One region of the Bradyrhizobium sp. 134 genome, then DNA from elsewhere that is predicted to be linked to it. Evidence: predicted binding sites of a transcription regulator. Region 1 holds the regulator's gene; each other region holds the start of a gene.
The links. Region 1 encodes HrcA, which represses chaperone genes, less so after heat shock. Its sites were predicted from a motif close to GTTAGCACTCNCNNNNNGNGAGTGCTAAC; they were not measured.
Positions count from the first base shown of each region.

Region 2: IVA75_RS04910 (co-chaperone GroES) is a predicted target of HrcA. The motif match lies at 3,354-3,382, and genes of this name have one in related genera.
Region 3: IVA75_RS02115 (co-chaperone GroES) is a predicted target of HrcA. The motif match lies at 5,969-5,997, and genes of this name have one in related genera.
Region 4: IVA75_RS29415 (co-chaperone GroES) is a predicted target of HrcA. The motif match lies at 2,198-2,226, and genes of this name have one in related genera.

Region 1 is NZ_JADPKX010000034.1:364,437-371,631, forward strand. It holds gene IVA75_RS11420 (penicillin-binding protein activator) at 43-1,233, shown strand; gene hemW (radical SAM family heme chaperone HemW) at 1,285-2,469, opposite strand; gene rdgB (RdgB/HAM1 family non-canonical purine NTP pyrophosphatase) at 2,486-3,121, opposite strand; gene rph (ribonuclease PH) at 3,133-3,846, opposite strand; gene hrcA (heat-inducible transcriptional repressor HrcA) at 4,028-5,116, shown strand; gene grpE (nucleotide exchange factor GrpE) at 5,213-5,827, shown strand; gene pncA (bifunctional nicotinamidase/pyrazinamidase) at 5,903-6,625, opposite strand; gene IVA75_RS11455 (hypothetical protein) at 6,771-7,195, opposite strand, start outside.
Region 2 is NZ_JADPKX010000009.1:55,334-62,528, reverse strand. It holds partial or broken gene IVA75_RS40295 (hypothetical protein) at 614-739, shown strand; gene IVA75_RS40290 (prolyl oligopeptidase family serine peptidase) at 699-1,115, shown strand; gene groL (chaperonin GroEL) at 1,264-2,913, opposite strand; gene IVA75_RS04910 (co-chaperone GroES) at 2,996-3,310, opposite strand; gene IVA75_RS40250 (transposase DNA-binding-containing protein) at 4,428-4,760, shown strand; gene IVA75_RS04900 (hypothetical protein) at 6,639-7,163, shown strand.
Region 3 is NZ_JADPKX010000006.1:267,634-274,828, forward strand. It holds gene IVA75_RS02085 (caspase family protein) at 1-510, opposite strand, end outside; gene IVA75_RS02090 (glutathione binding-like protein) at 622-1,260, opposite strand; gene IVA75_RS02095 (cysteine hydrolase family protein) at 1,274-1,867, opposite strand; gene IVA75_RS02100 (LysR family transcriptional regulator) at 1,999-2,832, shown strand; gene lepB (signal peptidase I) at 2,942-3,688, shown strand; gene groL (chaperonin GroEL) at 3,927-5,567, opposite strand; gene IVA75_RS02115 (co-chaperone GroES) at 5,612-5,926, opposite strand; gene IVA75_RS02120 (usg protein) at 6,305-6,592, shown strand; gene IVA75_RS02125 (cupin domain-containing protein) at 6,695-7,195, shown strand, end outside.
Region 4 is NZ_JADPKX010000073.1:298,940-306,134, forward strand. It holds gene IVA75_RS29400 (L,D-transpeptidase) at 1-216, opposite strand, end outside; gene IVA75_RS29405 (protein phosphatase CheZ) at 532-1,311, shown strand; gene IVA75_RS29410 (hypothetical protein) at 1,481-2,002, opposite strand; gene IVA75_RS29415 (co-chaperone GroES) at 2,316-2,612, shown strand; gene groL (chaperonin GroEL) at 2,755-4,386, shown strand; gene IVA75_RS29425 (hypothetical protein) at 4,588-5,799, shown strand; gene IVA75_RS29430 (META domain-containing protein) at 5,927-6,325, opposite strand; gene IVA75_RS29435 (L-lactate permease) at 6,463-7,195, opposite strand, start outside.

The DNA of each region.
Region 1 (7,195 bases):
AGATCTTCCTTTCCGGAGGAGTCTCCCGTTCAGGGGCCCCTGATGTCAGGGGCGACCCGGCGAAGCGCGCTCGGCCTGTTGCTCGGCGCTCCGCTGCTGTCGGCCTGCGCCGGCGTGCAGCAGAGCCTGAGCCAGTTCTCCAATCCGTTCAGCAGCTCCTCCCCGCCTCCGGCCCAGCCGGCCGGCCCGCCGCAGCAGGCGACGACTGCCGGCACCGGCGGGGTGAAGGTTGCCGTGATCCTGCCGCTCTCGGCATCGGGCAATGCCGGCCTCGCCGCGCAGTCGATGCGTAATGCCGCCGAGATGGCGCTGGCCGAGTTCCAGAATCCCAACATCCAGCTCCTGATCAAGGACGACAATGGCAGCCCGCAGGGCGCGCAAGCGAGCGCGCAGCAGGCGGTCGACGAGGGCGCCGAGATCATCCTGGGGCCGCTGTTCGCGCAGTCGGTGCCTGCGGTGGCGCAAATCGCGCGCACGCGCGGCATCCCGGTAATGGCGTTCTCGACCGACTCCAGCATCGCCGGGCGCGGTGTCTATCTGCTGAGCTTCCTGCCGGAGTCCGACGTCAACCGCATCGTCGAATATTCCGCCAGCATCGGGAAGCGCTCCGTCGCCGTGCTCGTGCCCGACAATGCCTATGGCAACGTGGTCGAGGCCGCGGTGAAGGCGGCGGTGCCGCGCCGCGGAGGGCGCATCGTCGCGTTCGAGAAATACGGCGCCGATCGCGCCACGCCGGCCCGGACCGTGGCGCAGCAGCTCGGCAGCGCCGATGCGCTGTTCATCGCCGATGATGGCGACGCCGTCGTCTCGGTCGCCGATGCAATGAGCGCGGCGGGTGCGAATCTGCGCAATATCCAGCTGCTCGGCACCGGCCTGTGGGACAGTCCGCGCGTCTATGCCAGCTCAAGCTTGCAGGGCGGCCTCTACGCCGCGCCCGATCCGGCCGGCTTCCGCGCTTTCTCCGGCCGCTATCGCACCAAATACGGCGCCGAGCCCGTGCGCACCGCAACGCTCGCCTATGATGCCGTCGCCCTGGTCGCCGCGCTCGCGCGCACGCAGGGCACCACGCGCTTCTCGTCCGACGTGCTCACCAATCCTTCCGGATTCGCCGGCATCGACGGCCTGTTCCGCTTCCGCGCCGACGGCACCAACGAGCGGGGCCTTGCGGTGATGAAGGTCACGACCGGCGGCGGCGTTGCGGTGGCGGGCTCGCCGAAGAGTTTCGGAGCGTAGCTGTTTCCTCGACGTCGTCCTGGCTTTCGCCAGAACGACGATGGAGAGACCTTACGCCGCGAGATCGGCGACCACCGCGTCCAGCACCGGAAAACCGCTGCTGGTCACGCGCAGGCGGCCGGTTGCATCCACCGTGATCGCGCCTTCTTCGCGCAGCAGCGTGATGCGCTTGGGATCGAGCGAGCGGCCCGACAGCGCGCGGTAGCGCTCGGGGTCGATGCCCTCGACGAGGCGCAACCCCATCAGCAAAAATTCGTCGGCGCGTTCTTCGCTGTTGAGGAGATCGTCGGTGACGACGCCGTGGCCGTTGGTCTCGACCCGCATCAGCCAGGCTTCGGGACGCTTCTCGGTGGCGGTGGCGTGCCTGATACCGTCGATGTCGAGCCGGCCATGGGCACCGGGGCCGATGCCGGCATATTCCTCGCCGCGCCAGTAGACCAGATTGTGCCGGCACTCGGCGCCGCGCCGCGCGTGATTGGAAATCTCGTAGGCGGGCAGGCCGAGTCTGTCGCAGGTCTCCTGGGTAACGTCGTAGAGCGCGCGTGCGACCGCCTCATCCGGCGTCTTCAGCTTGCCGGCCTGATGCAGGCCGAAGAACGGCGTGCCTTCTTCGATCGTCAATTGATAGAGCGACAGATGTTCGGCCGCCTCGCCGATCGCGAGACGCAATTCATCGGCCCACATCGCGGGCGTCTGGTCGGGACGGGCATAGATCAGGTCGAACGAATAACGATCGAACGAGCGGCGCGCGATGGCGACCGCGTCGAGTGCCTCGCGCGCGCTGTGCATGCGACCCAGCGCCTTCAGCGAGGCATCGTCGAGCGCCTGCACGCCGAGCGAGACGCGATTGACGCCGGCGGCGCGATAGCCCGCGAAGCGCGTAGCCTCGACACTGGTCGGGTTTGCCTCCAGCGTGACTTCGACGTCTTTCGCCACAATCCAGTGCTTGCCGATGGCATCGAGCACAGCGCCGACGGTTGCAGGCTGCATCAGCGAGGGTGTACCGCCGCCGAGAAAGATCGCGGTGACTTCGCGTCCGGGCACGCGCTCGGCGGTCGCAGCGATCTCGCGCGCGAAAGCCGACGCGAAGCGCGGCTCGTCGATCGCGGTGTGGCGGACATGGCTGTTGAAGTCGCAATAGGGGCACTTCGACAGGCAGAACGGCCAGTGCACGTAGACGCCGAAGGCTTCGGATTCTTGTTTTGACGCGTTTTCCTGGCGCGAACCGGTATCCACTTCGCTCGAAAACGCTCTAGCGCGGCTCAAGGCAGATCTCCGCCAGTTTCACGAAGGCGCGGGCGCGATGCGACAGGCCAAGACCGAGCGGCGGCAGGCCGTGCTTCTCGATGCTCTCCATCTCGCCGAAGGTACGGCTATGGCCGTCGGGCAAAAACATCGGGTCGTAGCCGAAGCCGGCGGTGCCGCGCGGCGGCCACACCAGCGTGCCGTCGACGCGCGCCTCGACCTCTTCGAGGTGATCGTCGGGCCATGCAACGCAGAGCGCGGACACGAAGTGCGCCTTGCGCTTGGCGGGCGTGGTCGCGCCGCGCTCCTGCAACAGCCGTTCGATCTGCGCCATCGCCGCGGCAAAATCCTTGTTCGGACCGGCCCAGCGCGCCGAGTAGATGCCGGGCGCGCCATCGAGTGCGTCGACCACGATGCCGGAATCATCGGCGAAAGACGGCAGCTTGGTCGCCTGCGCTGCCGCAATCGCCTTGATCGCGGCATTGCTGCGGAAATCGTTTCCGGTCTCTTCAGGCTCGGGAAGGCCGAGCTCGCCGGCCGACACCGCCTCGATGCCGTAAGGCGCGAGCAGCTCCTTCATCTCGGCGAGCTTGCCGGGATTATGGGTCGCGATGACCAGCTTTCCGGTGATTCGGCGATGCATCGGGCTATTGACTACGCTACCGCCAGTTTCTGCAAGTCCACGAGGCGCGCGACGCCCTTGCGCGCCAGCGCCATCAACGCCAGGAACTCGGCTTCCGTGAACGGCTCGCGTTCCGCGGTGCCCTGAACTTCGATGATGCGGCCATCGCCCGTCATGACGAAGTTGGCGTCGGTGTCGGCTTCGGAGTCCTCGGCATAGTCGAGGTCGAGCACGGGCGTGCCCTTGTAGATGCCGCAGGAGATCGCGGCGACGTTGTCGCGCAACACATTGGCCTTGACCATGTTGCGCGCCTTCATCCAGGTGATGCAATCGGCGAGCGCGACCCAGGCGCCGGTGATCGAGGCCGTGCGGGTGCCGCCGTCGGCCTGGAGCACGTCGCAATCGACCGTGATCTGGCGCTCACCGAGCGCTTCGAGATTGATGATGGTGCGAAGCGAGCGGCCGATCAGGCGCTGAATTTCGACGGTGCGGCCGCTCTGCTTTCCTGCGGAGGCCTCGCGGCGGGTGCGTTCCGAGGTCGCGCGCGGCAGCATGCCGTATTCGGCGGTGACCCAGCCACGGCCCTGGCCCTTCAGCCATGGCGGCAGGCGGTCTTCCAGCGTGGCGGTGACCAGCACGTGGGTGTCGCCGAATTTCACCAGGCACGAGCCTTCCGCATATTTGACCACGCCGCGCTCCAGCGTCACGGGGCGCAATTCGTCGGGCGCACGGCGGCTTGGCCGCATGGGAAATCCTCCAAAACTCTCGGAAAAGGGCTGTTGGCGGTGCTTGTAGGGGGGGTGAGGGTGGGCGGCAAGGGGGAAGATCGAGGCCTTATTCACCCCCGATTTTCAATCCGCGAACGCCACGCTTGTCAGAAGCCCCCGGGATAGACAAATTACCTGTATCTGAGAGGAGTTACGGTCTGTGGCCCATCACGATCCGATCCATCTGATCGCGCCGCGCGCGGGCCTCGCCCAGCTCAACGAGCGTTCCCGCGACATCTTTCGTCAAATCGTCGAAAGCTACCTCGCGACCGGGGAGCCGGTGGGCTCGCGCAATATTTCGCGGCTGATCGCAATGCCGCTGTCGCCCGCCTCGGTCCGCAACGTCATGGCGGATCTGGAACAGCTCGGCCTGATCTACGCCCCGCACACCTCCGCCGGGCGGCTGCCGACGGAACTCGGCCTGCGCTTCTTCGTCGATGCCCTGATGCAGGTCGGCGACCTCAATGACAGTGAACGGCAGGCGATCCAGAGCCAGTTGACCTCCGTGGGCCACGCGCAATCGGTGGAGGCTGCGCTCGAGGAGGCATTGACGCGGCTCTCCGGCCTGACCCGCGCTGCCGCGGTCGTGCTGACGCCGAAATCCAATGCGCGGCTGAAACATATCGAATTCGTCCGCTTGGAACCGGAAAAGGCATTGGTGATCCTGGTCGGCGAGGACGGGCAGGTCGAAAACCGCGTTTTGACGCTGCCGCCGGGAGTTCCATCCTCGGCGTTGACCGAAGCCGGCAACTTCCTCAATGCGCGGATCCGGGGCCGGACCCTGGCCGAGGCGCGGCTGGAGCTCGAGACCGCGCTCGGAGAGGCGCGCACCGAGCTCGATCAGCTGACGCATAAGGTGATCTCGGCCGGGATTGCCAGCTGGTCGGGCGGCGAGAACGAGGATCGGCAGCTCATCGTCCGCGGCCACGCCAATCTGCTCGAGGATTTGCATGCGCTGGAGGATCTCGAGCGCGTTCGCCTGCTGTTCGACGATCTCGAGACCAAGCGCGGGGTCATCGACCTGCTCGGGCGGGCCGAGACTGCGGAAGGCGTGCGGATCTTCATCGGCAGTGAGAACAAGCTGTTCTCGCTGTCGGGCTCGTCCACCATCATCTCGCCCTATCGGGACGCTGCCGGCCATATCGTCGGCGTTTTGGGTGTGATCGGGCCGACGCGGCTGAATTATGCCCGCGTGATCCCGACCGTGGACTACGCTGCCCGCATCGTCAGCCGGCTCCTGGGGGGCTGACCGGCGTCTCCCCCGATCACGGGCGCTTGATTTTCGGCGCCCGAAGCACGATATGCGGGCCAGAAACCCCCTGAGACGAATGCGAAAAGAGAGCCGATGACCGATCGAGACCGGCAACCCGAAGACACGAGTGCTGCGGCCGGCGAGCCCGTGGTGTCAAAACCCTACATCATGCCCGACGATCCCGAGCCGGGCTCGGTCGAGCTTCTGCAGAAGGAAGTCGCCGAGGCGCGCGACCGCATGCTGCGGACGCTGGCCGAGATGGAGAATCTGCGCAAGCGCACTGCCAAGGAGGTCGCGGACTCCAAGCTCTACGGCGTCACGGGCTTTGCCCGCGACGTGCTCGACATCGCCGACAACCTCCAGCGCGCGCTCGATGCCGTTCCGGCCGAGGCCCGTGCGGCGGCCGATGCAGGCCTCGCCTCGCTGATCGAGGGCGTCGAGCTGACCGAGCGCTCGCTGCTCAGCGCGCTGGAAAAACACGGCGTGAAGAAGTTCGACCCCCTTGGCCAGAAGTTCGACCCGAACTTCCAGCAGGCGATGTTCGAGGTGCCCGATGCATCGGTGCCCGCGGGCACCGTCGTGCAGGTCATGCAGGCCGGCTACACCATCGGCGAGCGCGTGCTGCGTCCTGCCTTGGTCGGTGTCGCCAAGGGCGGCGCCAAGGCCGCGCCCGCCAACAGCAACGAGCCGAACGGCGCGGCGAACTGATCGATCCTCATGCTGAGGAGGCGCGCTAAGAAGCGCGCTCCTCAGGATGAGGGTCTTGCAGTTCGGTCGCGCCTCTTACGCGCTCGCCGCGATATCCGCGGACTGAATCCGCTTCACGCCGGCCTTGGCCATATCGGCCCAGGCTTTTGCGAGCGAACCCTGATTGTCGATGCCGCGGCAGGCGTCTTCCACCACATAGACCTCGAAGCCCGCCTTGCGCGCGTCGAGCGCGGTCCAGGCCACGCAGAAATCCGTCGCCAGCCCCGCGACGAAGACGCGCTTGATCTTGCGCCCCTTCAGATAGCCGGCAAGGCCGGTCGAGGTCTTGCCATCGGCTTCGAGGAAGGCCGAATAGCTGTCGACGTCCTTGTGAAAACCCTTGCGGATGATGAGCTCGGCGTGCGGGATCGCAAGGTCTTTCGACAGCGCGGCGCCGTCGGTGCCCTGCACGCAATGGTCGGGCCACAGCACCTGCTTGCCGTAGGGAAGATCGACGGTCTCGAACGGCTTCTTGCCGGCGTGGACTGATGCGAAGGAAACATGGCCTTGCGTGTGCCAGTCTTGCGTCATCACCACGTTCGAAAACGCTTTCGAGATCTTGTTGATGACCGGCACCACCTGCTCGCCTTCCTTCACGGCAAGGCTGCCGCCGGGCAGGAAGCAATTCTGCACGTCGATCACGAGCAGCGCGGATGCATCGTCCGGCTTGATCGATGTGGCCGCCAGAATCGCGGTTGGCGCGAGCGCCACGAGCGCGCTCGTCCCGAGCGCCGCCAAGACTTGTCGCCGATCCAGCATCATTCGCCTCCCACCAGGATGAACTCAACGGAAGGGGAGCCTAGTTCCGTTCGTATGCGAACAGAAGCCCGAAAATGCAGCCGGCTTTGGTGAGTCGTTGGGCTGCTGACCGGATACCTTCGCCGGGACGACGATGAGTGTCGGGCTAGCCCTTCGGCTGGATGCCGTCGCGGACCGCGCGGAAGCGGGTGAAGGCGGCCGGCCATTGCTCGCGCGGGGCGCTGGCGATGATGCGCAGCGAGGCGCCGCCGCTGCTGAAGCGGATCCACTGCACCACAGTCACCGGCGTCTTGTCCTTGCCGCTGACGCCGTCGATCCGGGTCTCGAAACCCTGCTGGCCGCTGATGCGGATCGGCTCGGACATGGTGACGCGCGACTCGCGCACGCCGGGAATCTGGAGCGCCGCCTCCTGGGCGAAGCGGGCGCGGTCGTCGGCGGCTTGCGGGGTGGCGCCAATCACGCCGAGGATGATGAACGGCTTCGATTCATAGCCGGAGCTCTCGTCGCCGTCGGCCAGGATGATGCTCGAGCCCGGCGCCAGCGTGCGAACGTCTTTGAAGTCGGCGAGAT
Region 2 (7,195 bases), on a different contig from region 1:
GCGAGCCGGGCGGCCCACCCAGTCCAGGATCACTCCCATGAAACACTCGCTCCTTGCCGCCGTGTTGCTCTCGCTGACGTGTCTGTCCTCCACGGCGGTTCTCCAGAAGTCGGCCCCTGCGGCTCTTCCTTTGGCTCCAGGAAATCGAAGAGCCGCGCGCACTGGCTTGGGCCCGCGCCGAGAATGACAAGACGCTCGGCGTGCTCCAATCAGATCCCTGCAATCGCCGCTTCTTTGAGGAGGCGCTCAGCATGCTTCAGGCCAAAGACCGGATTTCGTATGTTTCGTTGGAACGGGGGGATCGCAGCAATATCAGGACAAGAATCACATGCGCGGCATCTGGGCGCGTACCAGGCTTGACAGCTAGCGCGGCCAGGACCCGCACCTACTTTCTGGTACGTCCGAAGAACGCGAGGTTCGGAGCGGAGATCCGAACTCTTCTCAATGGTTATGGCGGAGTCCTCGCCTCCTCCTGCCATCCTTTGCCGGAGCGACGGGCCGGCTCTGGCCCGAGCAGGGCAGTGCATATGTCGTCGCGAACCTGCCGGGCGGCGGCCAGTTTGGGCCGCGATGGCACGAGGCGGCCCAAGCGGCAACGAAGCAGCGGGCATGGATGATTCATCGCCTTTGCGGAGGACCTAATCCGTCGGAAAGTCACCTCTCCGCGCCGATGGGCGTGGTCGGCGGCAGCCAGGGAGATCTGCTGGTGGGCACCGCGATTACTCAGCGCCGGGACCGCTTCAACGCAGCGATCGTGCAGGTGGCGCTGTTCGACATGTTTCGGTTCACCAAGTTGGCGCAGGCTCCTCCTACATCGGCGAATACGGCGATCCCGCCATCCCGAGCCGCGCGGCTGGATCGAGACCTACTCACCCTGTCAGAAGCTTGTCCTGGGCAAGAGCTACCCGGTCCCGTTCATTCTCACTTCCAACAAGGACGACCGCGTGCATCCGGCCCACGGCCGCAAGGCAGCCGCCAGGCTTGCTGCGCTCGGCCGGCCCCATTACTGGTATGAAAATATCGACGGCGGGCATAGCGCGGCCGCCAATCTCACGGGATACGCGCGCCGGCTGGCTCTCGAATACACCTATGCATCCAGGCGGCTTGTGGATTGAGTGCGGTTGACGAGTGAGTTCGTTAAGGTCGCCAGTGCAAATAGCGGAGCGCATAGCGCGAGATCAGAACAACGAACTGAAAAAGCCGCGAGCCAAAAATGACCCCCGGCATTTTTCTGCCGGGGATCGCATTTTTAAGAGAGTTGGATCAGAAGTCCATGCCGCCCATGCCGCCCATGCCGCCGCCCGGAGGCATCGCGGGCGCGCCGGTGTTCTTCTTCGGCAGCTCGGCGACCATGGCCTCGGTAGTGATCAGCAGGGCCGCCACGGATGCAGCGTTCTGAATCGCGGTGCGGACCACCTTGGTCGGGTCGATGATGCCCTTGCTGACCAGGTTGCCATACTCGCCCGTCTGCGAGTCGAAGCCGTAGGCGTATTGCTCCTTCTCCAGGACCTTGCCGACGATCACCGAGCCGTCTTCACCAGCGTTGATCGCGATCTGGCGGGCGGGCGCGGAGAGCGCCTTGCGCACGATCTCGACGCCGGTCTTCTGGTCGTCGTTCTTGGTGCGCAGACCCTTGAGCTGCTCGGAGGCACGGAGCAGGGCGACGCCGCCGCCCGGGACGATGCCTTCCTCGACCGCCGCGCGGGTCGCATGCATCGCGTCATCAACGCGATCCTTGCGCTCCTTCACCTCGACCTCGGTCGCGCCGCCGACGCGGATCACCGCGACGCCGCCTGCGAGCTTGGCAAGACGCTCCTGGAGCTTCTCACGGTCGTAGTCCGAGGTGGTTTCCTCGATCTGCGCCTTGATCTGAGCCACGCGCGCCTCGATGTCGGCCTTCTTGCCGGCGCCGTTGACGATCGTGGTGTTCTCCTTGTCGATCATCACCTTCTTGGCGCGACCGAGCATGTTAAGCGTGACGTTCTCGAGCTTGATGCCGAGATCTTCCGAGATGGCCTGGCCACCGGTCAGGATCGCGATGTCCTGCAGCATGGCCTTGCGGCGATCGCCGAAGCCCGGAGCCTTGACGGCCGCAACCTTCAGACCACCGCGCAGACGGTTCACGACCAGGGTGGCAAGCGCCTCGCCTTCGACGTCCTCGGCGACGATGATCAGCGGCTTGCCGGTCTGCACCACGGCCTCGAGCAGCGGCAGCAGCTCGTTCAACGAGGAGAGCTTCTTCTCGTTGATGAGGATGTAGGCGTCGTCCATCTCGACGCGCATCTTCTCGGCGTTGGTGACGAAGTAGGGCGAGATGTAGCCGCGGTCGAACTGCATGCCCTCGACGACGTCGAGCTCAGTCTCGAGCGACTTGGCTTCCTCGACGGTGATGACACCCTCGTTGCCGACCTTCTTCATGGCGTCGGCGAGGAACTTGCCGATCTCCGCGTCACCGTTGGCCGAGATGGTGCCGACCTGGGCGATCTCGTCGTTCGAGGTGACCTTCTTGGAGTTCTTGACGAGGTCCGCAACGACGGCTTCGACCGCGAGGTCGATACCACGCTTCAGGTCCATCGGGTTCATGCCGGCGGCAACCGACTTGGCGCCTTCACGAACGATCGCAGCCGCGAGCACGGTTGCGGTGGTGGTGCCGTCGCCGGCCGCATCGGCGGACTTGGAGGCGACTTCGCGCACCATCTGCGCGCCCATGTTCTCGAACTTGTCCTCGAGCTCGATCTCCTTGGCGACGGTGACGCCGTCCTTGGTGATGCGGGGAGCGCCGAACGACTTGTCGAGCACGACGTTGCGGCCCTTCGGACCGAGCGTGACCTTCACCGCGTTGTTGAGAATTTCGACGCCGCGCAACATGCGGTCGCGGGCGTCTACGCCGAACTTGACTTCTTTGGCTGACATGTGGGTCTTCCTGAATGTTTTACTTGGTCTCACCCTTTACGACGCCCAGCAGGGCTCCTCAGGATGAGCGGTGCGAGATGGTTTAGGCGGCCTTCTTCTTGGCGGACGCGTCCGTGAGAACGCCCAGGATGTCGCTCTCTTTCATGATCAGCAGGTCGACGTTGTCGATCTTGACCTCGGTGCCGGACCACTTGCCGAACAGGACGCGGTCGCCGACCAGGACGTCGATCGGGATCAGCTTGCCGCTCTCGTCGCGGCCGCCGGGGCCGACGGCGATGACTTCACCTTGCGAAGGCTTTTCCTTGGCAGTGTCCGGAATGATGATGCCGCCAGCGGTCTTTTCTTCTGCGTCAATGCGCTTGACCACGACGCGGTCGTGAAGCGGACGGAATTCCATGCAGATCTCCTAAGCATTTACTTCAGTTGAAGATTTCCCGATTGCTAGCAATCGTGGCCCGCGAGTGCCAACGCAGGCGCAGCTGAAATAGGACCGATTTTTTGGGGAACAAGTGTTTGTAGCAGGAAAAATCCGCTGGGCGGGCGGATCTCTGTTGGGGCTGCCCAGATCACTTTCTCGGCTTGCCGCCGAGCACCCGACCTTCTTCTGAGTGAGTCGTACGGCTCTGCGTCTCAACCCAATCTCGCCTAACCGCTCAATTCCTCTGCCCTAAATTCGAGCTGGTAAAGGCCCGCCGATCTGGTGCCGGTTCAAATGCGAATCGTCGGCTGACTTCGTTCTAAGATTGGGATGCGTTTAGAACCTGACGCAGAGGTCGCGAATTGGGGTATCGCTCCGCTTGATCGATGATCCGATACTCAGCACCTCGAGGCGAGGCAACACTGGCTGCGCGAGCTAGCGCAGGAATGTGCTCAGATCGTTCGGCACCTCGTCCAGTTTCAGATCACGTTTGCGCGCCGAAGTCGCTGCTGGACGGCTCGCCCGTGCTCCAGACAGCGAGCGCGCCGATGTCCCCGGTTTGCGCGAAAGGGCCTCTGCCCGCATCGCGACAGCTCTATATGCGCGAACAGCTCGCCGAGCTGTCCCGCGACCATGACCTGGCCAACCGTTCAACTAAATGCTGAAGCGATGGGCGAGCTGTGAAGACGCCGGTGGCGGCGTGCTGATCAATACCGGAGCCAGCGTGGGTGTGGATCTCGACAGGAACAAGAGCTGGCACGAAATCTCCGCCCGGTCGCCCCTGGTGCGCTTGTCGGCGCCTGGTGAACAGCAGGCTGTAAGCCACCCCGTACCGGCGCGCGAGGCCGCAGACCGTCTCGCCAGCTTGCAAATGGCGAACCTGCTCGTCGCAGCTCCGTCGCCACCGACATTCGGCGCCCTATCGCTACGTGACCTCAAAGCTAGACTTCAAACTACACAAGACGGCCGCCGCCGGCCTTCAATTACCCACAAGTGCTTGATTCATTTGCGAGAGGCTCGATCGAAGAATCTTGAATCAGATGAATCGGTTGTGATTCATTGTTGAGCACCTGAATCGCGACGGCGAGGTGCCTTCATGCGTTCGAGCGGTGCGATATCTCGTCGGTCGGCGGGCCCGGATGGTCACCAGGATGATCGTGATGAAAGCGCCGTCGCACACTGGACTGAGCGCGAGATCGACAAGACTGCCTTCAAGGATGCCCGTCTTGGTCAACGATTTGGCGAGCTGTTAAGGCAAATTGGTGATGGCATGGGCGGGAGCATACCGTTCGCGTGCCAAGACTGGGCGAACACGAAGGCAGCCTACCGCTTCTTCGCTAACGAGCGCGTGGAGGAAGCCGACATTCTTAGCGGCCACTTCGCCGCCACGCGCACCCGTTACGATGATTGTACAGGCTTTGGAGCTTGATAGGAGTCATCTTGGACATCGTACACATACGGTGGCGCCTCGGATTACATGCGACACAGCCGCATTGTCCGAAAAGTTTCACACGATAAGCTATCTGAGGGGCTTGAATCGCACCCTACGTCAAGATGTAAGGTGTCGAAATGGGCGGTGACAGACTTCGGCACCCGAAGCCCGTCCCAACGAGTAACATACAGTGCGAATGTCCCAAATCCGAGGCTCACGCAAGGCGAGCCCGGTCATCGACGAGTGCCGTGAAGCTCCCTGTGTCTGGGTCACAGCAACGCGCGTCCGGCAGATGCGTTTGGCTCACCGTCGGATCGTAAGACGCCGCTCACACGTAAGTAGAGCGGCTGATTTGCCTGTGAGCGACGCGAGATGGTGGCCCTCAAACCTGCATCTCAATGCTAGAAGGAAGCTGATGCTTCGTGGCAAGTGCGAACGGCTACGTGGTGCGGTACCGGAAGTTGAAGCGTTCTCCCGTTCCCGGCAATGGGAGTGGGAAGCCGTTCAACATCAACTCTCCGACTGTGAACGCCAGCGGTACTTCGAAGCGATTTAGCAGGTATGCCGGGCGTCGGTCCGAATCGCGGTTCATGTTGGGGCTATCATGTGAGACGCGAGTGAGGCTGGCATTCTGGTTGAATACTATCGCGAGCTAGCGAGGGTTCGTAGCATTCGAGCGTCGCCATCACTATGACGGCGCATGACCCACTTTGGCCGGATGCCCGGGTCGAGTGCTTTGAAAGAGGCGCGCGTCGCGCCACGGATCCACAACGGTGAAAAAGCGGCTGATCACAAAACAGAACCGGCTTGGCCGAGCGCGGTATTTCCTGCCCAGGTCATTTTTATTTATCCAATGAATGACGCGGGTTACTCCCGGGAAGAGCCGGGTGCGGGAAAGCCGGCTCCCGGGTCTGTGAGGGCAAAGCCAAATGGCCGAGCTACTCGACCGCGATCGTCAGACTAGGGTACGTGACTGGCGGCATGGACGCGGTCAGCCGCGGCACAAAGCCATCTTGGTGCCCGCCGCGTGCTGCCCACACTGTTGCGCCACAAAAAACAGAAACCCACGCATTCCGAAGAATTCCCCAGCAATTCCATCGCAATTTGAAACGGCTGACACCTGATGGGCTTGCTCTAAGCTCGCCGCGAAAATGCCGCCGCGTTCAATGCAGGCTGTTAGGCTTGCAAGTCGAAAAGATAGGCCCACTCAGTCGCCAATCGATATTCCTTGTATTTTCGAGTAAGTCTGCGAACCGGGTGGTCACGCTTGAAAAATGCACCGCGTGCGTATGATGTCCTTGTGGCGGTAAGACGTGGCCCCGCTACGATGCCGATCTCACGATGCCAGCCCATACACCGGTAAATTCCGGCATAGGGGAGCCGTGGCTCCTGGCTCATGATCCTGGTTAAGTGGCTCGCTGTTAGACTCGCGCAGATAATGCCCGTTCTTATAGATCGCGATTCGTCATCTCTCAGTCGGCTAGCTTTAACTTTGCCTATAGCCATCGGTTCGGGCGCAGAGTTGATCTGAGAAGCTAGCTGAGCCCGCCTTCTGCGAGCGTGCTTGTTTATCTTTCGACAGCGCTCCCGGCAGATTGCCGCTGGTGCGGAGGAGCCCGCGCCATCGCGAGTGTACTTAGAGCTATGGACGCGATCGTATCGTGCGTGTTTTCGTTGCCCGTGCAGCGTTAATGCGCCGAGTGCCTGTTGGCGCTGGAAAACATCGATTCGTTGCACGAGCAGAGTCGTGTGGACGCTGAAGCGGCATGATCTTTCCCGATATCTTTGTGCGCATGACCAATTAGTTTCGCATAGACGCTCTTGACCGTCATCTACTACCGCGGCAACGAGAGCCAATATAGATCGAGAGAAAGAATGATGGATGTGATTGATCAAGCGAACGGTTCGGAGTTGCCGCCCGTCTTGCAGACGTCATCAAGACGCCTTCCGTGGGTTGTTGGATTTGTCGCCATCTTCATCGGGCTATGCGTTGGGGGTCAATTTTACCGGCCCCATATCGACCGAATGATCGAGGCGCTAGTGGCACGTGAAGTCGTCCCAATGCCGGCGTTGTCACCTGAAGACAAAGCGGCCCTTTCGGAGATTCGGTTGGGGCAACAGCAGGCGAGCGAGGAGATTTCAGCGCTCAACCGCAACATCGATGCGCAGCAAGCCGATTTGAAACGCATGTTAGATCAAATCGCAGCCCTGACCTCAAGAATTGAGTCTCTGCAGAACATTGCTGCGCATCTTCCTGCAGATATTCGTGCGCCAGTAGCCCAGGCCGCTTCAAAGCCGACTACAAGAGCCACTCGCCCGCCTAAAGCAGAAGGGCCCGTTTCCCTCGGGGGCGCGCCGCTGGGTTCTCGAGCCGGAGACGGACCGCCGATGATCCAGTGATGAAGCGTCGAGCCTGCCGGACATGGCGTCAC
Region 3 (7,195 bases), on a different contig from region 1:
GCGCGTCATGCCGGCGGAGCGTTTCAAGGTTTCGGCCAGCGGATTGTCGCGGCAGGAATCGAGGATGAGGATGCGCAGGTTCTTGGCCTGCTGCAGATCGTTCACGATATCGTCGACCCGCACGAAGCGCTTCAGATCCGCTTCGTCGCTCAGCACGGCGTCGACAGGCATCAGATAGTTCACGCCGTTGTACTGCATCGCATGGCCGCTGTAGTAGAACATGGCGACGTCGGCTTTGCTCGCGGCGCGCGCGAAGCGGATGGTCAGGTCCTGCATGTCGGCCTGGCGCAGGTCGATGCCCTGGAGCACTTCGAAGCCGCTGCGCTTGAGCGAGGCGGCGACGTCTTCGGCATCGTGAGACGGATTGGGAAGCTTCGCCGTACTGGCATAGGCGCCGTTGCCGATCACCAGCGCGACCCGCGTTTCCGCCGATGCCTGCGCGACGGAAAGCCAGCAGGCGAGGAGGGCGAGGCAAAGTCCGGCCGGGCAAAACCTGGAAAGAGCACGCATGAATGCCTTCCAATGAAATGTCGAAAAATATCCCTCCAGATTAGCGCATGCCGCACCGACATCAATGCCCTGCCAGAGAAAACGCGCGGATTTCCCGGCCGTGACATCCTGTCACGCCGGGCTCGCCGCCATCGTCTTGCGCACGGCCATTTCGGTCGCAATCGCGTCCCGCACGGCCGGTCGGGCCTGCATGCGCGCGAGATAGGCCGACAACGATGGCCATTGCGCGATGTCGACGCCTGCCGGACGCAGCAGCAGCAAAGCCCAGGTGAGGTGGGCATCCGCGACGGTGAAGCTGTTGCCGACGAGGAATTCGCGGCCCGCCAGATGCGTGGCAGGCATCGACAATGTCTGCGCGATCCTTGCACGCGGCTTGGCGAGCGAGGCGTCGTCCTTGTACCAGAAGGTTGGAAACAGGAATGCCTTGTGGATCTCCGCCCCGACGAAGCTGAGCCATTCCTGGAGCCGATAGCGGTCGGGATCTCCGAACGCGGGTGCAAGGCCTGTCTCGGGCTTCAAATCGGCGATGTATTGCAGCACCGCCGCGCTTTCGGTCAGCCGTTCGCCATTCTCCAGCACCAGGACCGGCACCGCGCCCTTCGGCGAAACGCCGAAGAAATCGCTGCCGTCGTCCACCACCTGCTTGGTCTGGAGATGGACCGGATGATAGCGGGCCTCGAGGCCCGCTTCCATCAGCGCGATGCGGCTCGCAAGCGAGCAGGCCATCGGGGAGAAATAGAGTTGCAGCATCGCCCACGCTCCTTCAGGTCAGCGCCTCGGTTTGCGCGATGATCGCAAACCGATCCGACAATTCGGCCAGGGCGACCTCGTGGATGGTCCTTGCGGAGAGCGCTCCGCCGTGGCCGTCGGGAAGATCGCGTGTTGCACAGGCATCGGCTGCGATCGTCGTGCGCAGGCCGAGGTCGAGCGCGGCGCGGGCGGTCGAACTGATGCACATATGGGTCATGAAACCGGCCAGCACGATATTCGTGCGTCCGGTTGCGGCGAGTCTGACCTGCAGGTCGGTGCCGGCAAAAGCGTTCGGCAGCGCCTTTTCGATCCCGGCTTCGCTGGCGAGCGGCGCCACGTTCCTGACGATCGCGCCGCGCGCGGCCTCGCGGTCGAACAGGCTGCCGGCACGTCCCTTGTGCGCGATATGGAAGATCGCAGCGCCGCTCGTCCTCGCGCGGGCCAGCAGGCGCGCGGCGGCGGCGATCGCGGGCCCCGCATCCGGCAAGGCAAGCGGGCCGGCGCAATATTCATTCTGGATGTCGATCAGCACGAGGCAGGAATCGGCGAGCCTGGGCGGATTGAGATCTGCGCCGGACAATTCAAGCAGGGTTTTTGGGGCGGTCATGAGGGTCGAGCTTTCCTGGCGGTATCGGATGGCGCGACAGTAGCGCGGCGGCGGCCTGCCAATGTGCAGGACTATTGCAGCATATGGCTGCAAATTTGCAGGAGCCGGTCGTGCCTGATAGGTTCATCGCCATGAATTGGGACGATCTGCGCATCATCGCCGCGGTCAGGGACGAGGGCACCTATGCTGGCGCCAGCGCACGGCTGCGCATCGACGAGACCACCGTCGGCCGCAGGCTTGCACGCATCCAGCGAGATCTCGGCGTGCCGCTGTTCGATGCGGTGGACGGCCAGCGTCGACCGACGCGGAGTTGCGAGGCGGTGTTGGCGCATGTCGAGGTGATGGCCGCACATGCCGCCGAGATCGGTCGCGTCGGCGAGAGTCTGGCAGGCCCGGTGGGACGCCTGCGTATCGCCTCCACCAACACGGTTGCCGAGGAGGTTCTGTCGCCCCGCGCGAGCGACTTCCTGCGCGCCAATCCCGGCCTGACGCTGCAATTCCTCACCTCGAGCGAGAACGTCAAGTTCTCGCGCTGGGAAGCCGATCTCGCTATCCGTCTGCGCAAGCCCGACAAGGGCGACTTCGCGATCTCCAGGCTCGGTGACGTCAAGCTCTATTATTTCGAGCCTGTTGCGACCGAGGGCGAGCCGGTGCTGTGCGCCTATCCGGACGAACTCGGTGCCATTCCCGAGATGCAATTCCTCCGCATGAAACAAGCCCATGCGCGCTGCGTCACCGACAACGTTCGCGTCATCCGTAACCTGATCCGCGCGCATCAGGCCGCCGGCGTGTTGCCGGAGCATGTCTGCGCGGACTTGCTCGGCGATCGCCGCCTGCGCGCCACATTGCTGCCTGGGCGCCGCGACGTCTGGCTGCTCGTGCAGAACCATCTCAAGCGCGATCCGGCGACGCGGCTCACCATCGAATGGATCCGCCGCTGCTTCAGCGATCTCGCGCGCGGCTGATTGCGACCCGTGAACGCGAACCGCGCGCGGCGCGACCAAGCAATGGGATTGCGCGCGCGCGAAGGTTGCGTAATCTCGCGACGATCACGGGCTTGATCAGGGCAGGCGCATGACCACTCTTCAGGAAACCATCCACCCGCAGGCCAAGGTGCGGGAATGCAAGGCGATCGTCATCCTGATCCTCCTGATCCCGGTGCTGTGGTCGCCGCCGTTCCTGTTTCGCATCTTCCTGTTCCAGCCGTTCAACATCCCGTCCGGCTCGATGACGCCGACGCTGGTCGTCGGCGACTACGTATTTGCCGCAAAATATGCCTATGGCTATGACCGCTATTCGTTTCCGTTCGCGCCGTCATGGGTCTCTGGGCGTTTTCGGGCCGCCGAGCCCGAGCATGGCGACGTCGTCGTGTTCCGGACGCCAAAGGACACCTCGGTCGACTATGTCAAGCGCGTGGTCGGGCTACCCGGTGATCGCATCCAGATGCGGCAGGGCCAGCTCATCCTCAACGATCGCGCGGTGACACGCGTTGCCCTGAAGGCGGTGGTTGCCGGCTCCACTTGCGGCGCGGATGACGCTGCGAAGGCCAAGCGCTGGCGCGAGACGCTGCCGAACGGCGCCTCCTACATCACGCAGGACTGCGTCGACAATGGCTACTACGACAACACCGACGCCTACACCGTGCCGCCGGGCCATTTCTTCGTGCTCGGTGATAACAGAGACAACTCGAGCGACAGCCGCGTGATGTCGTCGATCGGATTCGTGCCGATGGACAATCTGGTCGGCAAGGTGACGCGGATATTCTGGTCGCTCGACCAGCACGGCGAGCCGCACATGGAGCGGTTGGGAAAGGTGTGGTGAGGCCCACTGTCATTCCGGAGGCAGTGCGCGGCGCCTGCATGACGCGAGTTCGTAGCCTGTATGGAGCGGTAGCTTAATCCAGGAGAACTGCTCGCGCCGGATACGGTGCCCCGGATTTCGCTTCCGCTCCATCCCGGGCTACGGGCGGTGATCGTTGGGGGCGCGAAGCGATCCAAAAACAAAAACCCCGGCATCGCTGCCGGGGTTTCGCATTTTGTCGTTTGCCGGAATGGCTGGATCAGAAATCCATGCCGCCCATGCCGCCGCCCGGAGGCATCGCCGGACCGGCGCCGCCCTTCTTGGGCAGCTCGGCGACCATGGCTTCCGTGGTGATCAGGAGAGCCGCAACCGAGGCCGCGTTCTGGATCGCCGCGCGAACCACCTTGGTCGGGTCGATGATGCCCTTCTTGACGAGATCGCCGTATTCGCCGGTCTGCGAGTCGAAGCCGTAAGCGTATGACTTGTTCTCGAGGATCTTGCCGACGATCACGGAGCCGTCTTCACCGGCGTTGATCGCGATCTGCCGAGCCGGCGCGGAGAGCGCCTTGCGCACGATCTCGACGCCGGTCTTCTGGTCGTCGTTCTTGGTGCGCAGGCCCTTGAGCTGCTCGGAGGCACGGAGCAGGGCGACGCCGCCGCCCGGGACGATGCCTTCCTCGACCGCGGCGCGGGTCGCATGCATCGCGTCATCGACGCGATCCTTGCGCTCCTTCACCTCGACCTCGGTCGCGCCGCCGACGCGGATCACCGCGACGCCGCCCGCGAGCTTGGCAAGACGCTCCTGGAGCTTCTCACGGTCGTAGTCCGAGGTGGTTTCCTCGATCTGCGCCTTGATCTGGGACACGCGCGCCTCGATGTCGGCCTTCTTGCCGGCGCCATTGACGATCGTGGTGTTCTCCTTGTCGATCATCACCTTCTTGGCGCGACCGAGCATGGCGAGCGTGACGTTCTCCATCTTGATGCCGAGATCTTCAGAGATCGCCTGACCACCGGTCAGAACCGCGATGTCCTGCAGCATGGCCTTGCGGCGATCGCCGAAGCCCGGAGCCTTGACGGCCGCGACCTTCAGACCACCGCGCAGACGGTTCACGACAAGCGTGGCCAAAGCCTCGCCTTCGACGTCTTCGGCGACGATGACCAGCGGCTTGCCGGTCTGCACCACGGCTTCGAGCAGCGGCAGCAGTTCGTTCAGGTTGGAGAGCTTCTTCTCGTTGATCAGGATGTAGGCGTCGTCGAATTCAACGCGCATCTTGTCGGCGTTGGTGACGAAGTAGGGCGAGATGTAGCCACGGTCGAACTGCATGCCTTCGACGACGTCGAGTTCGGTCTCGAGCGACTTGGCTTCCTCGACCGTGATGACGCCCTCGTTGCCGACCTTCTTCATGGCGTCGGAGAGGAACTTGCCGATTTCGGCGTCGCCGTTGGCGGAGATGGTGCCGACCTGGGCGATTTCCTCGTTCGAGGTGACCTTCTTGGAGTTCTTGACGAGGTCGGCGACCACGGCTTCCACCGCCATGTCGATACCGCGCTTGAGGTCCATCGGGTTCATGCCGGCGGCAACCGACTTGGCGCCTTCGCGCACGATCGCCTGGGCCAGCACGGTGGCGGTGGTGGTGCCGTCGCCGGCCGCGTCAGCGGACTTGGAGGCGACTTCGCGCACCATTTGCGCGCCCATGTTCTCGAACTTGTCGTCGAGCTCGATCTCCTTGGCGACGGTGACGCCGTCCTTGGTGATGCGGGGAGCGCCGAACGACTTGTCGAGCACGACGTTGCGGCCCTTGGGGCCGAGAGTGACCTTCACCGCGTTGGCGAGGATGTCGACGCCGCGAAGCATCTTGTCGCGTGCATCGACGCCGAATTTGACTTCTTTAGCTGCCATCTGAATTTTTCCTTGAGAGGTTTAGCTGGGGGAGAGAGGGGCTCTTAGGCCGCCTTCTTCTTGGAAGCGGGGACGTCGAGGACGCCCATGATGTCGCTTTCCTTCATGATCAGCAGATCGACGTTGTCGATCTTGACCTCAGTGCCAGACCACTTGCCGAACAGCACGCGGTCGCCGACCTTCAGGTCGATCGGGATCAGCTTGCCTGCTTCGTCGCGGCCACCCGGGCCCACGGCGACGATCTCGCCCTGCGAGGGCTTTTCCTTGGCCGTGTCGGGAATGATGATGCCGCCAGCGGTCTTCTCTTCTGCGTCGATGCGCTTGACCACGACGCGGTCGTGAAGCGGACGGAATTTCATGCAGTTCTCCTAAGCTTTTGCACAAGTTGGGAATTTTGGGTTGTTAGCAGTCTGCGCCCGCGAGTGCTAGCACAGGCACAGCTGAGATAGGGCAGGATTTTGGCGGGAGCAAGGGCTTGTAGCAGAAAAATAGCACTCGGAAGCGCCGCCTGCCAAAATCTCTTTCCATCGTTAATCGCGCTCCGCGCCCGTATTAGCACGGAGCCGCATCTGCTGCTAACGCATTGAATTTCAACAGCTTGTTAAACTTTTGGGCTTGAGATGGATTGTCAGTTTGCGTCACATTTCACTCATGTGAGCGCATCTCCACCGGGTGGCTCGTAGGGCGCGTACCGGAAAGCCATCCCTTGAATATGCGCTCCTGCAAAGGAGGTTGGCATGGTCTCGCGAGTTGGGGTTGTTTCCGACGACTTCCGGAAACAGGTGCTGGGTTACGGGCTGACGACGGCAGAAATTCTCTACCGGATGCCGGATCATCGCTCGCTGCTCCAGACCTATGTCTGGCAGAACTACGACATGTTTCCGAAATTTCCGGCGCTGACGGATTTCCTGGCGTTCTGGCAGAAGAAGCTCGACGGTCCGCTGTTCTCGGTCACGGTCGCGCATTCCAAGCTGATCAAGCCGGCCGAGCTGCGCGCGGTCGACGGCATATTCCGGCTGCATTGAAGGCGAGCGTGGTGCTGTAGGGTGGGTTACGCTGACGCTAACCCATCCTACGATTTCGCATTCCGTGCTAACCTCTCCCCTATAACAACAGGGGAGACCGCCATGGCCAAGAAAGCAAAATCGCGTAGCGCGTCGCAGGCGGCGGTGAAGAAGCGAAGCGGGGCCAAACCCGCCGCACGATCGACGGCCCGCAAGGCGGTGAAGGCGAAAGCCCCCACGACAACGGCAAAGCCATCCATCAAGAAACCGGCGCGGCCCAAGCAGCGCATCGCGATCAGCCATCACCGTGAGGAGGACTTCAAGGCCGACGGTCTGCGCACCTACGCGAAGTATCGCGATCTCGGCATCGCCGCTGCGAGTCACGGGCTGGCGCAAGCGCACGTGATCCGGCTGCACGGCCCCTGCAACCCGGACGAGGTGTCGAAGCTGCACTTCCACGACGTCGAATTCCAGATGGTCTACGTGCTCAAGGGCTGGGTAAAGACCTATATGGACGGAGAGGGCGAGACGCTGATGAAAGAAGGCAGCGCCTGGACCCAGCCGCCGAAGATCAAGCACATGATCCTGGACTATTCGGACGACGTCGAACTGCTGGAGGTGATC
Region 4 (7,195 bases), on a different contig from region 1:
ACCGCGACCGGGCCCGTCACCGAACATGAACTCGATGAAGCCGCCGCCCATGTTCGCATTGGAGGCGACACGCACCGGCGCAGGCGGCACTTGCGGCTGATAGAGCACCGCGGGCGGATCGTTCGGCACGCTATTGTCGAAGGCGCTGGCGCTGTTGGCGCCGGCAATGAAGGTGCAAGCGCTGCCAAGCAGCGCGACAGACATTTTCTTGAACATCGACGTACTCTGTACTGTTTCGTCTAGATCACATGCGTCGTGGCAAGCTGACCGCTGATCCGCACCCGCGACGTGGTCAATAAAGAGCAAAAGCCGTTTTGTTTGGTAAACGGAAACGCCATTTCGATTCACCACGTCGTCGGCAGCGGTGCAATTTGGCGATCAGCGTTTATTTTCGATGAACGCCTTGCACGCATGGTTAATCGCCCGTTTGCAAGCCGTCGCGCACAACCGAGACGACAGTTCCGGCTGTGAACTTCGTGTTAAATCGCTTCTGCCTACAAAGACGCGTGAGTGAGGTGGGGGGAGTTCTTGATGGCTATTCACCGCAAACGTTTTCGTGTCGAGGAGGCTATTGTCGGCGAGATGCCCAGCCCCGAAATGATTGAGGAGGCTGCGCCGATGCATAGCGAGATCATGGCCGAGTTGCGTGCGATCCGTGCACAGATGGCGAAGGGCACCGCGCCCTTGTCCGGCAGCGCCGCCATGGCGGCGATCGACGCCTCCACTGCCCACGAGCTCTCCGAAGCCCGTACCATGCTCGATACTTACCGGGCGCAGATCGAGCAGTGCGAGAAGCTGAAGGTCGAGCTCGACCTCATCCACGACGCCATCGACCGCACCAAGCGCGAGATCGCGACACTGCACGGCAAGAGCTTCGACGGCGGCGAAATGGCCAAGGTCAATGGCGAGCTCGGCGCGGTCGTCGGCGGCACCGAACAGGCGACCCAGCAGATCCTCGAAGCCGCCGAGTCGATCGACCAGGCGGCCAGCGCGATGGCCAAGGTGCAATCGGCCGATCAGCAGAAGCGGCTGGCCGACGATATCCAGGAACGCGTCATCTCGATTTTCGAAGCCTGCAACTTCCAGGACCTGACCGGCCAGCGCATCAGCAAGGTCATGAGCACGATGAAGTTCATCGAGCAGCACATCAATTCCATGATGGAGATCTGGGGCGGCGTCGACGCGATCAAGTCCCACGTCGTGCCGCAGGTCGACACCCGCAGCGATGACGACAAGCTTCTCAACGGCCCGAAACTCGCCGGCGACGTCGGTCACGCCTCGCAGGACGACATCGACGCGCTGTTCGACTGAGCGGACGCGACACTCCGGAAAAACAAAACGCCGGCGCAAGCCGGCGTTTTTTTTGTTTTGGACGTCATTGCGAGCGAAGCGAAGCAATCCAGACTGTGTCCGCGGAGGCAGCCTGGTTGCTTCGTCGCTTCGCTCCTCGCAATGACGAGTGGCTAGGCCGGCGCCGCGACTACGCCCTCGGCGCGCAGCGGACGTAGACCATGTTGCCGTAGCGGGTGGCGGCGTCCTTGTCGATGAAGCGGGTGATGAGGACGCGGCCGTCGAAGGAGACGATCTCGCGGTCCTGCTCGCCGGGCGTCGGACCCGCCGGCCCGATATAGTTCTTGCCGCTCGGCGAACCCTTCAGCCGCAGCTCCTGCGGTGTTGCCTGGTCCGCCAGATGCATGATCACGCCGCCGGAGGAGCCGGCGGTGATCACATAAGGATTTTTGCATTGGGCCCGGGCGGCAGCCTCGGTGCGGGCGCGGTCGGCCGGGTTCTGGAACGAGGCGAGGCCCCAGCGCCCGACGATCTCGTCGGCGCGGATCGACGCGGGCATTTCCGGACCGGTGCCGGGCTCGGCCTCGGGGGGCGGTGAGGACGAAGAAAAGGACGGCAGGCTCATGCCGCCGCCGCAGGCGCCAAGCAGCAGCGCCAGGCAAGAAGCCGCCGCCAGATTGGCGACCGTGCGCGCGTGAGCTGAACTGATCATGGCATTCCCCCGGACAAAACCATGGCCGCACCCCTTCCGCAGCCAAGCGCAAAACCGCTGCCGGAGCAATGACGTCCTTTAATACGCCGGCGCCCCGAACAAGTTTCCAATGTCACCATCCTATATCCGTCTCACCAATCGCTTAACCACCTTTGCTTGACAGGATCGCGGCCAAGCCATATTCCCGGACGCACCATTAGCACTCTGAAAGATGGATTGCTAACGCGCGCCGATCGATCCTCGGGAAGGGTGGACGGCAGCGCCGCCCGCCCACTTTCACTCCTTCCGAAACGAGCCTCCAAAGGGAAACGTCATGACTAAATCCAAATTTCGTCCGCTGCATGACCGTGTCGTGGTCAAACGTATCGACGCCGAGTCAAAGACCAAGGGCGGCATCATCATTCCGGACACGGCCAAGGAAAAGCCGTCCCAGGGCGAAGTCGTCGCCGTCGGCCCCGGTGGCCGCGACGAGGCCGGCAAGCTGATCCCGATCGACCTCAAGGTCGGCGACCGTGTGCTGTTTGGCAAGTGGTCGGGCACCGAGGTCAAGATCGACAACGATGAGCTCCTGATCATGAAGGAGTCGGACATCATGGGCGTGATGGCCTAAGGCCAGACGCCTGAACGGCCGCTGAATGCATGCCCGGGTCACTCGATCCGGGCATGCATCATTCCGCCGGGTTCGATCGCGGCCCCGGAATGAGGCGGCCCAATAAGCAAGACACATCACGAAACAAGAGGAATTGCAGACCATGGCTGCCAAAGACGTCAAGTTTTCCGGAGACGCGCGCGATCGCATGCTGCGCGGCGTCGACATTCTCGCCAACGCCGTCAAGGTGACGCTCGGCCCGAAGGGCCGCAACGTGCTCATCGAGAAGTCGTTCGGCGCGCCCCGCATCACCAAGGACGGCGTCACCGTTGCCAAGGAGATCGAGCTCGAGGACAAGTTCGAGAACATGGGCGCCCAGATGGTGCGTGAGGTCGCCTCCAAGACCAACGACCTCGCCGGCGACGGCACCACCACCGCGACCGTGCTGGCCCAGTCCATCGTGCGCGAAGGCGCCAAGTCGGTTGCCGCCGGCATGAACCCGATGGACCTCAAGCGCGGCATCGACATCGCGGTCGCCGCCGTCGTCAAGGACATCGAGAAGCGCGCCAAGCCGGTCGCCGCCTCCTCCGAGGTCGCCCAGGTCGGCACCATCTCGGCCAACGGCGATGCCGCCATCGGCAAGATGATCGCGCAGGCGATGCAGAAGGTCGGCAACGAGGGCGTCATCACCGTCGAGGAGAACAAGTCGCTCGACACCGAGGTGGACATCGTCGAGGGCATGAAGTTCGACCGCGGCTATCTGTCACCCTACTTCGTCACCAACCCCGAGAAGATGACCGCCGAGCTCGAGGATGCCTACATCCTCCTGCACGAGAAGAAGCTGTCCGGCCTGCAGGCCATGCTGCCGGTGCTGGAAGCCGTGGTGCAGTCTGGCAAGCCGCTCGTCATCATCGCCGAGGACGTCGAGGGCGAGGCTCTGGCTACCCTGGTCGTCAACCGCCTCCGTGGCGGCCTGAAGGTCGCCGCCGTCAAGGCGCCGGGCTTCGGCGACCGACGCAAGGCCATGCTCGAGGACCTCGCGATCCTCACCGGTGGCCAGCTGATCTCCGAAGACCTCGGCATGAAGCTCGAAAACGTCACGGTGAAGATGCTTGGGCGCGCGGGCAAGGTGGTGATCGACAAGGAGAACACCACGATCGTCAAGGGCGCCGGCAAGAAGCCGGAGATCGAGGCCCGCGTCGGCCAGATCAAGGCCCAGATCGAGGAAACCACCTCGGATTACGACCGTGAGAAGCTCCAGGAGCGCCTCGCCAAGCTCGCAGGCGGCGTCGCGGTGATCCGCGTCGGCGGTGCCACCGAGATCGAGGTCAAGGAGAAGAAGGACCGCGTCGAGGACGCGCTCAACGCCACCCGCGCCGCGGTGCAGGAGGGCATCGTTCCCGGCGGCGGCGTCGCGCTGCTCCGCGCCAAGAAGGCGGTTGGCCGTCTCACCAACGCCAATGCCGACGTCCAGGCCGGCATCAACATCGTGCTGAAGGCGCTGGAAGCCCCGATCCGCCAGATCTCCGAGAACGCGGGCGTGGAAGGCTCGATCGTCGTCGGCAAGATCCTGGAGAACAAGTCCGAGACCTTCGGCTTCGACGCCCAGACCGAGGAGTATGTCGACATGGTCGAGAAGGGCATCATCGACCCCGCCAAGGTGGTGCGCACCGCGCTCCAGGACGCCGCCTCGATCGCCGGCCTGCTGGTGACCACCGAGGCCATGGTCGCCGAGTCGCCGAAGAAGGACGCCGCGCCCGGCATGCCGGCCGGTGGCGGCATGGGCGGCTTCTAAGACCGATCCTTAGCCCACAGTGTTGCGAAGGCCGCCTCCGGGCGGCCTTCTTTTTTGGCAATCATGGCCCGTGCTTTCCAATTCAACCGGCGGCCAAAACCCACTACGGTGACGCCCGATTCGAATTGTTTGGGCCTGATCTCAACGGAAAACCGCTTCACACTTTCCGGATCATGCCCCATTGCCCCGGGGATTTCGTCGATGCGCGCGCTTGTGTTTTGCTCCACGGCCGTTCTGGCGGCTCTGCTTGCAGGTTCGCCTGAGGTCGCCTCCGCCCAAATGAAGCTGGCGCCCAAGGCTACGGCGCCCGGCGGCGTCGAGACGCGCTATTTCACCTCGATCGACGGGTTGATGGACGGCAATGCCGATGTGATCCTGAAGGAGACACGCCAGGGCAAGACCGTCACCGCAGCCGTGCTCGACGTCTGCTATCCCGTCGCGAAGAATTCCGACCGCAAGGACCGCTTCGTCGTCAATCTCCAGGTCGTGGGCCAGAACCTGGCGGGTACGACGCAGAGCCTCGGCGCGAAGGCGCCGGTCACCGTCAAGCTGCTGCGCAAACAGGCCGGAGACACGTTCGAATTCCGCGGCCAGATCAGCATTGGCCAGGCCGTGACCGAGGTCACCTCGCCCGACAATTCCGATCTCAGCGAGAAGGAATTCCTCGACAACCAAACCTCCGACGACGGCATCACGCCGCAGCCGAAGGATTTCACCGACGTCTCGCCGGAAGCGATCGCGGTCAAGGTCAAGCTGGATGCCGCGACCGAGTTCCTGAAGAGCCTGAAGGGCCAGGACGTCGAGGTGACGCTGGCGAGCCTCACCGTCGGCTGCGACGCGTTGCGCGCGGGCGAGCAGACCATCAACATGTCGGTCGATCCGGAGCGCGCCGGTGCGCTGCTGGCAAAATTCAAGGCGACGCCCGGCGTCACCGCCGCGGGCTGGACCGCGGGCATGACCGAGATGGATCGCACCATCCGCATTCCCGCCGCCGACTGGCGCGAGGGCGACAAGATCAACCGCGACAAGCTCGCGGCCGCGGTGGCTGGCGTGCTGAGCAGGACGCTCGCGGCAAAGCCGGTCTCGCAAAGCTTCAACCCGGCGACCGGCAAGCTCAAGCTGGTGTTCAAGCGGCCGAACCAGGACTTTCCCGCGCTCGAGCTCACCGACACGATCGAGGTTGCGGGTCTCGTCTCGCCCGACAAGCCGGGCACGACCGACAAGCTCATGCTCTGGGTCGGGAGTCCCGCGACCACGACCACCGACGAGAGCAGCGGCGCCAAGCTCAATCTCTCGGACGAAGCGACCGCCGACGAGGAAGGCGATCAGCCCGACGACAACGGTTCGGTCGAGGCGCTCGCCAAGGAGCTGAAGGGCCAGCGCTGGGACGCCGACAAGTCGGTGTGGAAGTAGACGCAAACACCCCCTGTCAGTCATCGCCCGCGAAGGCGGGCGATCCAGTACTCCGAGACGGCCGTGGTTGAATCGATAGGCCGCGGCGTACTGGATTCCCCGCTTTCGCGGGGAATGACAGCGGTGGCTAATTTCCGTTGACGCGAAAACGCAGCGGCTTGGGGCCGACGAGCGTCAGCACGTCGCCCTGGCGCTTCCAGGTCTCGACGCTGCCGAGGGCTGCAACGAGATCGTCGTCGGCCTGGGCCCTTGCGGGCGGGCAGGAGCGGTCCTGGATCTGGCCGGGGACGAAGATCACGGTATTGCCGGCGACCGAGAACTGGCCCTTGCCGCCCTTGCACCAGAGCTCCAGCACGACCTCACCATTGTCGCCGATCTCGATGTTCGGAATCCGCTTCGAGCCCGGCTGCGGCAGCGCCTCCAGCGTCATCTCGGTGCCGAACGGAAAACCGTCCTCCGCACGCGCGAGCGTGGACATCGCGAGCATTGCAACCGCCGCACACACCATCTGCCTGAACGAAACCATGAAACCTCTCGACCGACCTGATTTGCGGCACCTTCTATAAGACGGCGGCGCCGTTGAGAAGGTTCGCGCATACGCGACGCAAAAATCCCCGCGGGGACGAATCCGCGGGGATTTGCTTCGAAGCGAATTGTGACCTGCTACTTCAGCACCATCGCCGTGAACGGCCAGACATAGGCCTGCAACGTCACGAACACGCCGACCAACGAGGCCAGCACGATCGAGTGCCAGAACACGAAGCGCAGGATCGTGCCTTCGTGCCCGTACCAATTCGTCGCAGTGGACGCGACCACGATCGACTGGGCGTCGATCATCTTGCCCATCACGCCGCCGGACGAGTTCGCCGCGGCCATCAGGATCGGCGACAGGCCAAGCTGCTCGGAGGTGATCTTCTGAAGATTTCCGAACAGCACGTTGGAAGCGGTATCCGATCCCGTCAGCGCCACGCCCAACCAGCCGAGCAGCGTGCCGAAGAAAGGATAGAGCACGCCGGTTGCAGCAAAGGCGAGGCCGAGCGTCGCGTCCACGCCGGAGAGCCGCGTCAGCGTGCCGATCGCGAGCATCGCCGAGATCGTGATCAGCGAGATCGCGCACAGCCGGATGGTGCGGCCGTACTGAATCACGAGCTTGCCGGGTCCGACGCCCATCAGGAAGCCGGAGATGATCGCGGCAATCAGCATGCCTGTGCCGGTGAACGAGAGATAGGTGAAGCCGAACACCGCACTCTCTTTCGTCGGCCCTGGTGCGACCGGCGGCATCTTGTTGATCATCTGATGCAGCTCGGGAACGGGGTAGTTCCAGGTGAAGATCGAGTTCGCCCAGGTCTTGAAGGCACCGTTGCCCCAGATCAGCATCACGATGCAGACGATGATC